3 regions of the Pseudoalteromonas sp. BDTF-M6 genome follow, and region 2 is predicted to be linked to each of the others. Evidence: predicted binding sites of a transcription regulator. Region 2 holds the regulator's gene; each other region holds the start of a gene.
The links. Region 2 encodes MetJ, which represses methionine synthesis genes. Its sites were predicted from a motif close to TAGACGTCTAGACGTCTA; they were not measured.
Positions count from the first base shown of each region.

Region 1: the regulator MetJ is predicted to act here: its motif matches at 3,153-3,170, upstream of metE (5-methyltetrahydropteroyltriglutamate--homocysteine S-methyltransferase).
Region 3: the regulator MetJ is predicted to act here: its motif matches at 2,500-2,517, upstream of KD147_RS10100 (homoserine O-succinyltransferase).

Region 1 is NZ_JAGXTQ010000005.1:223,747-228,103, reverse strand. It holds gene pyrC (dihydroorotase) at 1-547, opposite strand, end outside; gene metE (5-methyltetrahydropteroyltriglutamate--homocysteine S-methyltransferase) at 668-2,941, opposite strand; gene KD147_RS13385 (LysR substrate-binding domain-containing protein) at 3,243-4,133, shown strand.
Region 2 is NZ_JAGXTQ010000008.1:26,641-30,997, forward strand. It holds gene metL (bifunctional aspartate kinase/homoserine dehydrogenase II) at 1-889, opposite strand, end outside; gene metB (cystathionine gamma-synthase) at 906-2,066, opposite strand; gene metJ (met regulon transcriptional regulator MetJ) at 2,242-2,562, shown strand; gene KD147_RS15470 (malic enzyme-like NAD(P)-binding protein) at 2,791-4,038, opposite strand.
Region 3 is NZ_JAGXTQ010000004.1:50,315-54,671, reverse strand. It holds gene KD147_RS10115 (response regulator transcription factor) at 55-705, shown strand; gene KD147_RS10110 (anaerobic carbon-monoxide dehydrogenase catalytic subunit) at 817-1,248, shown strand; gene KD147_RS10105 (DMT family transporter) at 1,543-2,430, opposite strand; gene KD147_RS10100 (homoserine O-succinyltransferase) at 2,581-3,528, shown strand; gene KD147_RS10095 (homocysteine S-methyltransferase family protein) at 3,518-4,357, shown strand, end outside.

The DNA of each region.
Region 1 (4,357 bases), on a different contig from region 2:
CATCCTTGGTAGTGATGTGTTCTAACACCACTTTAAGCTCAGGGAAGTCCTTCACTACCTTTTTCAGTTTGGTTTCGATAAAGACCTTTTCACGGTCGAAAATATCAATGCTGGAATCGGTCACCTCACCGTGTACCAACAGCAACATACCTACTTCCTGCATGGCTTCAAGTACAGGGTAGATGTTTTCGATATCAGTCACACCCGAGTCCGAGTTGGTGGTCGCGCCGGCAGGATACAGCTTAGCCGCAACGATTTTACCCGATGCCTTGGCTTTGCGAATTTCATCCGCCGTGGTGTTATCCGTTAGGTAAAGCACCATCAGGGGTTCAAAATGCGCCTGTGGCCCCGCAGCCATAATGCGATCACGATAAGCCAGCGCCGTATCGGTACAAGTCGCCGGTGGCACCAGGTTAGGCATAATAATGGCGCGGCCCATATAGCGGCTGGCGTCTCTTACCGTGTCTTTTAGTTGTTCGCCATCACGAAGGTGAATGTGCCAATCATCAGGACGAGTAAGGGTAATACGTTGCGGGGTATGTGTCATTGCGCTTATCCACTAGAAATTTTGTGTGATCTTAGGGGGGAAGACAGTGAAAGTAAAGGGTGAGAAAGGCTTTAAAAAGAGCGGACATTTATAACGTCCGCTCTTTTATGGCTCTTTTTACTAGGCACTTAACTCCTGGCGCAATTCCTTGGTCGCAATGACCATGTTTTGCAAGGCCTCACGGGTTTCCGGCCAGGCTCGCGTTTTCAAGCCGCAATCTGGGTTCACCCACAGACGCTCAACCGGCACTTTCGCCGCGGCCTTGTGAATCAACTCCTTGATCCATGTGACCTCGGGCACATTCGGAGTATGGATATCATACACCCCAGGGCCAATGTCATTGGGGTAATCGAAGTGCTCAAAGGCATCGAGCAGTTCCATATTTGAGCGCGATGTCTCTATGGTGATCACATCCGCATCCATGGCGGCGATGGCGCCAATAATGTCGTTAAACTCGCTGTAACACATATGAGTGTGAATTTGCGTGCTGTCATCAACGCCGCTGGCCGACACACGGAACGCATAGGCCGCCCAATCAAGATACGTTTGCCACTGGCTTGCCTTCAGTGGCATACCCTCGCGAAATGCCGGTTCATCGATTTGAATCACCTTAATGCCCGCATCCTGCAGATCCACCACCTCGTCGCGCAGCGCCAGGGCGATTTGTTTGGCAATAGTCGGTTTATCCAGATCATCGCGTACAAAGGACCAGAACAAAATGGTCACAGGACCGGTGAGCATGCCCTTCATATGCTTGTCAGTCAGCGACTGGGCATACTGGGTCCATTGCAAGGTCATGGGGGCAGCACGAGACACATCGCCCCAAATCAAAGGCGGCTTCACACAGCGTGTGCCATAACTTTGTACCCAGCCGAACTGGCTAAAGGCAAAACCATCGAGCAATTCACCGAAGTATTCGACCATGTCGTTACGCTCTGCCTCACCATGCACCAATACATCTATATCCAATGCTTCTTGCTCGCGCACCGCATATTGAATTTGCTCCTGCATCTGCTGCTCATAAGCCTCGGCACTCAAATCGCCTGCCTTAAAGTCGCGACGGGCCTTACGAATATCCGATGTCTGCGGGAAGGAGCCAATAGTAGTAGTCGGCAAGAGTGGCAATTGCAGGGCCGCCTTCTGTGTTTCAGCACGCAGCGCAAACTCGCTGTGACGTTGACCGTGATCCAAACTTAACTGAGCCACACGCTGCTGCACTTGCGCATTGTTTACCCTGCTTGAAGTACGGCGGTTTTTCACCGGTGCACTATAGGTGTCGATATCTTGCGTGTTGCAGCGCTCCAGAGCCACTTTCAGCAAATTAAGCTCTTCGCCTTTTTGCTTGGCAAAGGCCAACCAGCTTTTCAATTCACCGTCCAGCAGTTGCTCTTGCTCCAAGTCCACCGGGGTATGCAATAAAGAGCAAGATGGCGCCAGCCACAGCGAATCGCCACGACGCTCAGCAACCTCTTTCACTCGCTCATAGATGGCACTGAGATCGGCACGCCAAATATTACGGCCGTTGATCACCCCAAGAGACAACACCCGCTGCTCGCCAAGGGCTTTGTCCAGCGCTTCAATATTTTGTGGTGTTGCCACCAGGTCGAAATGGGCGCCATCAATGGCATACTCACTGATATCTTCCAGATAGGCGCTCACCTCATCAAAATAAGTCGCCAGCAGCAGCTTCACACCCTGATTTGCCAAGGCGGCAAAACTTTGAGTCAAGGCACTGCGGTAGTGGGTATCCAGCTCCAAGGCCAAAATTGGCTCATCGATTTGCACCCACTCCACCCCTTGTGCCGCCAACTTGGCCAGCACCTGATGATAGACAGGTAACAAGCGCTCTAACAAGGTAAGCTTGTCGAACTCGTCCCCGGCACATTTAGCCAGGTACAAATAGGTTACCGGGCCAACCAGCACGGGCTTGACCTTATGCCCTAAATTCTGCGCTTCTTCTACCTGCTCAAAAAGTTCGTTAAAGCTCAGCGCAAACTGCTGCTCGGCACTTAGCTCGGGCACAATATAATGGTAATTGGTATTAAACCATTTGGTCATCTCACTGGCGGCACAGGCGCAGCCCGTTGGCGCGCGACCGCGGCCGATACGGAACAGGGTGTCCAGTGCATTGCTGCTGTCGCTTTGATGGCGCGCCGGAATGGCTCCTACCAGCATAGAGGTAGATAAAACCTGATCGTACCAGGCAAAGTCGCCTACCGGCAAAAGCTCTATGCCGGCCTCGCTTTGCATTGCCCAATTTTCTTGGCGGATTTGCGCACCGCGCTGGCGCAGCTCTTCCTGAGTAATATCGCCGGCCCAGTAGGCCTCGATAGCAAATTTCAATTCGCGGCGTTTGCCGATACGGGGAAAACCTAAGTTATGTATACGTGCCATGATGTAAATATCCGTTTAGCTGTTTAGATGGCCAAACATTACCTCTCAGATCTTGGGGACACAAACGAAGCTTACTCACATTGCTAATGAATTAAATTCATATCAGCGCGTTAACTCACCGCTGAATAAATTTAAAAACAGAGAAAATAGACATTTTTCACAATGAATTTTATCTTTTAATAGCCAACCGAGTATAAAAGTGATAATTTTTTAGCCATCTAGACTTTTATACATTTATCCAGCGCGGTTTAGTCGCAATCATTATGAGATATGTGACTGGCTTTTATGAGATTTACTAAAGATGATTGAAATTAAACACCTTAAAACCATAGCCACCTTGAAAGAAACCGGTTCTTTAGTGAATACCGCCCGTGAATTATTTCTAACCCAGTCAGCTTTATCACATCAAATCAAAGACTTGGAAAACAAGCTGGATTGTCAGCTGTTTGAGCGTAAAACCCATCCGGTGCGTTTTACCCCTCAAGGCATGCTGCTATTGGAACTGGCGCAAGAGGTGTTACCTAAGGTCGAAGCCACCAAATGCCGCCTTAAAGAAAGTTTAAATCAGCCTATTTCGCAACTGCGCCTAAGTGTGGAATGCCACGCCTGTTTTCACTGGTTGCTGCCGACCATTAAGGAGTTCAATAATTTCTGGCCGGATATACATGTGGATTATGAGCGCGGCTTTAGTTATGACGCCATTCCCGAGTTGCTGGATGGTGATTTAGATCTGGTCCTGACCTCGGACATTCGTGAGCCGGATCGCTTGGAATTTGCCCATTTGTTCGATTTTAAGCTTAAGCTGATCGTGGCACCGGACCACCCCTTGGCCAACAAGGCCTATGTCACCGCCTTGGATTTAAAAGACGAGACCATCATCTCCTACCCTATTCCGCGGGAGCGCCAGGATATCTTCAAACACTTTATTCAAAATGCCCGTTTTGATGGCACCTTAAAAACCGTGGATCAGGGCTTGTTGATTTTCCAATTGGTCAGTGCAGGCATGGGCGTGGCCGCCCTGCCGGATTGGCTGGTGACGCCCTATGAGGCTCAGGGCTTGATCAAGTCAATTCCTTTAGGCGCCCTGGGATTGAACCGCCCCATGTATTTGGCGATGAAAAAAGAGATGAAGGACAACCCGGTTTATCGTCACTTCCTCAATACCTGTAAGCAAAATAACAGCCGCAAATAAGCCAGTGCAACAACAGTTAAAAGGAGCCTATGGCTCCTTTTAATACCAATTCTGTTAAGTATGTGATCAGATATAGCGCTGGATAAATGATGTGATAACAAGGCGGAATTTTTCTTATGTAGTTATTCTCGGCTTTGGCTCCTGCGCCGCTCTACCGCCTACATCCGTGTAGGCGTACATAGAAAAATTTCAACACAGTTAGCACGATATTTAGCCCGCTAGGG
Region 2 (4,357 bases):
TAGTAATGAAGTGCTTGTGCTTACAACCGCCTTCGCGTACCACCTCGGTTCCTAAGGCGTCGCTCTCGTAGGAGCTGCGCACCGACAATTTAATGGAAGTGCCATGCAAAGGAGACAAAGTTTTGGCATGCAATACGGGATTGCCCAGCGCCGCCAACAATTGTGCCTGGGAACGACAAATTTTATGGTACTTCTGGGCGCTGGCAACCTTTCTCGGATCCGTGCTAAACACCCCCTGAGTATCGGTCCAAATACACACCTCCTCAACGCCCATATACCGAGCAAGTAAGGTGGCGCTGTAATCACTGCCATTACGACCTAGGGTTACCGTCTGACCTTGCTGATCGGCGGCAATAAAGCCGGTGATCACATTTATCTTATCCGCACCAATGAATTGCTGACATTGCTGTTCATTCACACGATGCAATAGCTGCCCATGCTGGGCACAGAGCAATCGTCGCGCATCCAGCGCCTGCGCTTCAACACCGAGTTGTTGCAGATAGCTGGATAATAAACGCGCCGACCAGAGCTCGCCATGAGCTAGCAGGGCAGCCTCGTGCAAGCTGCCCTGCTCAAACTCTTGCCAGACTTGTGTTAATTCCTGCTCCAGCAGAGCTAAAACCTGTGCGTTAATTTCCCCGCTTAACAGCTCATGGATCAGCTCCTGCTGATGATTACGCAACAAGCTAATCACATCCATACCGCTGTGTAGATCTTGCTGCTCAAACGCTTGCCATAACTTAACCAGCGTATCCGTGGTCTTGCCCGCCGCAGACACCACGACTATGTCACCCACCTGGCTATGTGCCAGGATGATATTGGCAACCGCATGATAACGAGCCGCACTGCTTAGGCTAGAGCCGCCAAATTTATGTACTACCTTGGCCATGAAATTAAACTCCCGCCTAGCTTTGTTGAAGTTGTGCAAAGGCACGTTCAAGGTCGGCTATCAAATCTTCTTTATCTTCGATGCCGACTGAAATACGGATCAGGGTGTCTCCGACCCCAGCTGCTAAGCGCGCTTCCTTGTCCATGCCCGCATGGGTCATGGTCGCCGGGTGACAAATTAAACTCTCAACTCCACCCAGGGATTCCGCCAGAGTGAATTGCTGCACCGAGGTTAAAAACTTGGCACTGTCCTTTAACTCGCCCTTGATATCAAAACTCACCATGCCACCAAAACCACTTTGCTGTGCTTTGGCCAACTCATGCTGTGGGTGGCAGGCCAAGCCGGGATAATAGACCTTTTCCACGCTGGGGTGCTGCTGTAAGTATTCGGCGATGGCCTGCGCGTTTTCCTCATGCTGGCGCAGGCGGACTTTGAGGGTACGCAGCCCACGCAAGGTCAGGTAGCTATCGAATGGCGCGCCGGTAATGCCAATATTATTCGCCCACCAGGCCAACTCTTCGCCAAGCTCCGCAGTTTTGCAAACCACGGCACCACCCACCACATCGGAGTGACCGTTAATGTACTTAGTCGTTGAATGCACCACGATATCGCAACCCAATGCCAGTGGGTTTTGCAACGCCGGCGATAAAAAGGTGTTATCCGCCGCCACCAGGGCTCCTACTTGAGCCGCGGCCGCGCACACTGCCTTAATATCGGTCAAGCGTAAAATTGGGTTACTCGGGGTTTCAACCCATACCAATTTTGGTTTAGCAGCGATCAGTTGCTGATAGCACTGAGCGTCGGTGAAATTCACCACCTTCACCTGCAACAAACCACGCTTTGCAAGCGAGGTAAATAATCGATAGCTGCCGCCATAACAGTCATGGGGGATCACCAGGGTATCTTCGGGTGTCAGCAGTTGCGTTACCAGGTGCACCGCCGCCATGCCGGTAGCGGTAATGATGCCGCGGGCGCCGCCTTCTAGCTCGGCCAAAGTCTCTGCGAGAATATCGCGATTGGGATTTCCGCTGCGGCCATAGTCATATTGTCGCTTGGTATCAAAGTCGGCGAAAGAATAGGTGGTGGATAGATAAATTGGGGGCACAACTGCGCCATGGTGCTGATCGGCATCAATGCCATGGCGCACCGCTATGGTCTGTTTATTTAGCTTAGGCATAGTGCCTCCAATTAAAATAGATGTTTAGACGTCCAAAAGGTTAAAATATCCCGATATAGATGTCAAAACATTTATACGTCTAAATAGCTATATGAGGAATATTTGACTATCCTTTCCAACACGATAAAATTTCGGCCTTATTGATGCCTAAGTGACCAAAAACAAGACGCAAATTATGGCCAAGTGGAATGGTGAGTATATTCACCCTTATGCGGAACACGGTAAGAAAGCCCAACAGGTAAAGAAAATTACCGTTTCAATCCCGCTCAACGTTTTAAAAGTATTAACAGACGAACGCACCCGACGCCAGGTGAACAACCTGCGTCATGCCACCAACAGTGAATTGCTCTGTGAAGCGTTTTTACACGCCTTTACCGGACAGCCGCTGCCCAGCGATGAAGACTTACGTAAGGATAATCCGGAAAAAGTGCCGCAAGAAGTGCGTAAGATCATGGCGGAAATGGGGTTAGAGATCCCGGAAATCGGTGACGATTAATGTTTCCAAACACAAAAAAAAAGCCCCAAGCATAACTTGGGGCTTTTTTTTTGGAGACAAATAATACCAATTCTTTTAAGTATGTGATCAGATATAGCGCTGGATAAATGATGTGCTAACAAGGCGGAATTTTTCTTATGTAGCTATTCTACATAGAAAAACTCCAACGCCGTGAGCATGATATTTAGCCCGCTAGAATGATCAGCTATTTAACTGAGTTGGTATAAATTACTTATCGTTCATGTAATCCGCTGGCAACTCAATTTGCGCCACACCAGATGCCACAGCCGCTTCGGCTACCGCCTTAGCAACACGAGGCAATAAACGCGGGTCCATAGGCTTAGGAATAATGTACTGTGGGCCAAACTCTAACTCGGTAACACCCGATGCCGTTAACACCTCTTGCGGTACCGGCTCTTTAGCGATACTACGAATGGCCTCAACCGCAGCGATCTTCATTTCATCGTTAATGGCCGTTGCGCGCACATCCAGGGCACCGCGGAAAATAAATGGGAAACACAATACATTGTTTACCTGGTTCGGGTAATCAGAGCGACCCGTTGCCATGATCAAATCTTGGCGGGCAGCATGTGCTACTTCCGGCTTAATTTCCGGATCCGGGTTTGAACAGGCAAAGACCACGGGCTTGTCGGCCATCAGCTTTAACTCTTCGGCTGAAAGCAGATCCGGGCCAGATACACCCACAAATACGTCGGCATCGGCAATCACGTCTTGCAGGGTACGCTTGTCCGTGTTGTTCGCAAATAACTGCTTGTATTCGTTCAGGTCGTCACGACGTGTGTGGATAACGCCTTTACGGTCAAGCATATAAATGTGTTCGCGCTGAGCGCCACATTTAATTAAAAGTTCCATACAGGCTACCGCCGCCGCACCGGCACCTAAACACACGATCAATGCGTCGCTGATATCTTTACCCTGAATCTCAAGGGCATTAAGCATACCCGCCGCGGTTACGATCGCGGTACCGTGTTGGTCATCGTGGAAAACTGGCACGTTACAACGCTCGATCAACGCTTTTTCAATTTCAAAACACTCAGGTGCTTTGATGTCTTCCAGGTTGATACCGCCGAAAGTATCGGCAATGTTTTCCACCGTGTTGATAAAGTCTTCCGTAGTACGGTGTTTTACTTCGATATCGATCGAATCAAGGCCGGCGAAGCGCTTGAACAATAACGCCTTACCTTCCATCACAGGTTTTGATGCCAATGGACCTAAATTACCCAAGCCTAAAATTGCTGTACCGTTAGAAATAACCGCAACCATGTTGCCCTTCGCGGTGTACTTATATGCGTTGTTGGCGTCGGCGGCAATTTCGCGTACCGGCTCGGCCACACCTGGGCTATAGGCCAAAGCGAGGTCATTAACCGTTTCCGCACTTTTAGTCAGCTCAACGCTGATTTTGCCAGGAACGGGAAGAGCGTGATAATCGAGAGCTTGTTGACGAAAGTCTGACATGAAAAAGTATCCTGCTAGAAATGTTGGTGAGAGTTCAGGTATCAGGCAAACAATACTGCTTTTCCAGCTATATTCCAAGCAATATCAGGTCTATCCTGTTGTGCGAAATTAAGCGGTTTTAGCATCATGTTCCCGGTTAATTATTTTAATTTCCCCCAGCATGAGCGACATTCCCATGCCTGTACGGGGTCAAAAAAAGCAACTGAAGCTGCATAAATCATAACTAAAGATATAAAAAACACAACCGATATAACAATAAAGAATAAAAGATAGACTCACGTGCTATTTTCAAGAAATAAGAGCATATCGCTTCATTTTC
Region 3 (4,357 bases), on a different contig from region 2:
TCGTATGTATGCGCTTTAATAGAAGTTTTAACGTACAAGGATTTGTTAGAACTGATGGTCCAGATAGCATTAGTAGACGATCACTCTATCGTAAGGGAAGGTTTCAAACGCTTACTGGAGTTGAATGACTCTTATACGGTTACCTTAGAAGCTTCCAGTTTTTCACAAGCCGAATCAGTCATTGCGCAAAGCACATTTGATGTTGCCATTATCGACATATCTCTACCGGATAAAAACGGATTAGAACTCATTCCACTGATTAAGCATTTCTCGCCCAAGGCAAAGGTAATCGTTGTCAGCATGTACGACAACGACCCATATGTCAGCGAAGCAATTAACCTCGGGGCTGACGCTTACTTATCAAAGCAATATGCATCTGATGAAATCCTTGAGGCAATTAGCAATACCCTAAGTGGTGGTAGTTATTTAGGTTCCGACATCATTAAAAACATCCGTTTCAACTTAAACAGTACTGCTGCTACTAAGATGCAACTGTTAACGAAGCGGGAAAGGGACGTTTTTAACCTTTTGGCAATTGGATACTCGGTTACTTCAGTATCTAAGGAATTGAATATTGCCGCGAAAACAGTACATGCCCATAAAAGCAATATCTATGACAAATTACAGATAACAGAATCATACGAGTTGCTTAAAATGGCGATCAAAAGCCACTCTATAAAATTCGAAGAACTGTTAAAGGAATAATCGTAATGCATTGAGAATAGATGGCTTTTTACTACCAAAAGCCTGAATGAGGTCGCTCTATCCCACGGTTAGACATTAAGCTTGCACAAATACCAACCAAAGGAGTCCGAGATGACCAAAGCTCTATTAAGCACACTGAATATTACCGCTAGCCCAATTTCCAACCTTAAAGATCCTGTCGTGCTGCGGCAAAATAAGCTGATTACACGTCTTGAAGAGCAGCGAGAGTTTGCTCGATGTGAATTAGAGAATGAAGTTTTTACCGTGTACAGAGAAAAGCTCCAAACTGACGAGCAGGGGAACAAAACTAAGGTAAAGCAGGTAAGGAAGGTACGTCCATGGTTTTATAGCCTTAAAGGTGATTACTTTTTTGAAGTGAGATACGGCAATAAAGCTTTAGAGCTTGCAAAGAGCAAGTTTGCGATTTCTGTTGGCGCTAAAGATCAGCTGTTGGTAGTGATAGACACTGTGATTGATGCCGTAAAAGCTGGAGAGCTTGACGCGCAGCTGATGGATATCAAGCAGCACTCACAGAAAAAGTAATATGCAAGTCGAGTCAGTGCCGCTATCTAACAAATGGCGGTCTTTAATGAAAAAATTAAAAATAACAATTAAAACAAAGGGCTAAGTGAAAAATCGCAGTTTATTTTTAAATGTTTACTTAGCTTCCTAAAGTGTGCGCTTTGGTGGCACAACCTTAGACACTCGACTCATCGAGAAAATAAACTTATCAGGTAAAACCATGAAAGGAGCCTTTGCAATATGACTAAAATTATCAGCCGCTATTGTAGAGTCTCTAGGGTAAAAGCGTCAACGAAAGGCCGCGTTTTTAGCCGTCTAATTTGCCAGCAAAATACCGACGCCGGCCAGGGCTAAAATACCGCCAAGGATCATGTTTGCGCTCACCGGCTCGCGTTTAAAAAAGCCGAAGGTCATCACCATTAACGGGGCGGTGGCAAAGAGGGTTTGCGCTATGGCAGGGTCGGTGTATTTTACCGAGGCTAATTGCAGCCACAGGCCGATAAAGGTGCCGAAGAATACCGCTACTAATAACCAATGCTTCTTATCTATGCCTTTAAGGCGGATTGCCTGATACAGGTCCGAGTGTTTGACCAGCGCCACCACCAAGGCCACGGTGAGGGTGCCCGAGACCAGACGTATCATCGCCGCCCACAAACTACTCATGGACTCGAGGTTCATTGCTCCTTTGGACATTACCATGCCGGTGGCTTGGCACAGCGCCGCCAGCAGCGCCAAGGACACGCCGATAAAGTAGTGACGCTTATCAACATTGGGTAAGGCATGCTGTGGCCGAATGGCAATCACCACTCCGACCGTGGTGACGATGATACCGACCCAGGCCAGTGTGGACAGGTAGTGTCCCAGCAACAGGATATTGAGTATGCCCGCCAAGGCGGGGGCCAGAGACTCTATGACCAGAGTACGCGCCGGACCTATATTGCGCAGGGCGCCAAAGTAGGCGCTGTCGCCGATGGCGATACCAATAATGCCGCCGGCAATCAACCAACCCCAGGCGGCGACTTGTTGGGGGATGTTAGAGTCTGCGGTGATAACAATGGCTGCGACCATCATCAGCGAGGCAAGTAAGCCTTTACTGACATTGAGCTGTAAGGGCGAAAGGTGATGGCTAAAGGTTTTGTAGAGCAGGGTAGAAAACGCCCAAACTATGGCGGCACTGATTGCCGCTAATTCTCCTAATCCCACCTTGAGCCCCTTATACTTATTTCGACGCGCGGCATTATGGCAAGGGAGAAGCGCGCTGTAAAATTTATATAGACGTCTAAACATCTAGAGGTTGATATTTCCAGCGCGACGGTCATAATAGCCCTTCTAGTATTTGCATTGGAGTTGACTATGCCTATTACGGTTCAGGATGCGTTGCCGGCGATTTCGCAATTGCGCCAAGAAAATGTCTTTGTGATGCCAAAAAGTCGTGCCAGCACACAGGAGATCAGGCCCATGCGTTTGGCCATATTGAACCTGATGCCGAATAAGGTGGAAACGGAAGTGCAGTTTATTCGCCTGCTGGCCAATACCCCCTTGCAGGTCAATGTAGACTTACTGCGTCTTGATACCCATAGATCCAGCGCCAACTCCGAGCAGCACCTGGACATGTTTTATCGCTATTTCAGCGATGTGAAAGACACTAACTATGATGCCGTGATCATCACCGGCGCGCCGCTGGCTCATCTTGAGTACGATGAGGTGGGCTATTGGCAGGAATTACAGGAGTTTTTCGAGTGGGCCGAGCACCATGTTACCTCCACCCTGTTTAGCTGCTGGGCGGCTCACGCAGGTTTGTTCCATCATCATGGCCTGAAACGCGAACTCCAGGCCAACAAATTATGTGGGGTGTTTGAGCACCAGTGTTATTTCGACCATGGCGCGCTCACCCGTGGTTTTGACGATCGCTTTTTAGTGCCGCATTCCCGTTATGGTCATATCGATATCAATAAAATTGCCGAACGTGAAGAGCTGGTGGTGCTTGCAGGCTCCGAGGAAGTGGGTGCCTACTTACTTAAAAACCAAAGCGGTTCGCAGGTGTACCTGACCGGGCACCCGGAATACGACGCCGATACCTTGCAAAAAGAGTATCAACGGGATGTCGACAAGGGCCTGGATGTGGCTAAGCCGAAAAACTATTTTCCCGAGGATAACCCGGCGCTAAAACCGTCGAAAACCTGGCAAAGCCATGCCTTCTTGTTATTTTCCAATTGGCTAAACTACTACGTGTATCAAACCACGCCCTATGATATTAATCTGGTGAGCCAGGATGTAAGGACAGATAATTATGCCGAATAAACGTCACGCCCTCGAAGCGGCCCTCAAGCAGCGTATTTTAATTCTCGATGGCGCCATGGGCACCATGATCCAAAAACATAAGTTTGAGGAAAACGACTATCGCGGCGAGCGCTTTAAAGACTGGCATGTGCTGGTGAAGGGCAACAACGACCTGTTAAGCCTGACGCAACCCGAGGTGATCGCGCAAATCCATCGCGAATACCTTGAGGCCGGTGCGGATATCATTGAAACCAACACCTTTAACGCCACCACCATTTCCATGGAAGACTACGACATGGCAAGCCTTAGCCGCGAGATTAATCTCGAGTCGGCGCGCTTAGCCCGCAAGGTGGCCGATGAATTTACCGCCAAAGAGCCGAATAAACCGCGTTATGTGGCCGGTGTGCTTGGGCCCACGTCCAAGACCTGCTCCATCTCGCCGGACGTGAACGACCCGGGTTATCGTAATATTACCTTCGATAAACTGGTTGAGGCCTATATCGAGTCGACTTTGGCGCTGATGGAAGGCGGTGCCGACCTGATCTTGATCGAAACCATTTTTGATACCCTCAATGCCAAGGCGGCGGCCTTTGCTGTGGAAGAGGCCTTCGAGCAGGCTGGCACCAGTTTGCCTGTGATGATCTCCGGCACCATCACCGATGCCTCGGGCCGCACCCTGTCGGGGCAAACCACCGAGGCCTTTTATAACTCCATTCGTCATATTAAGCCGCTTTCCATCGGCCTTAACTGCGCCTTAGGCCCGGATCTGCTGCGCCAATACGTGGAGGAGTTATCCACCGTCTGCGAAACCTTTACCTCGGTGCACCCCAATGCCGGTTTGCCTAACGAG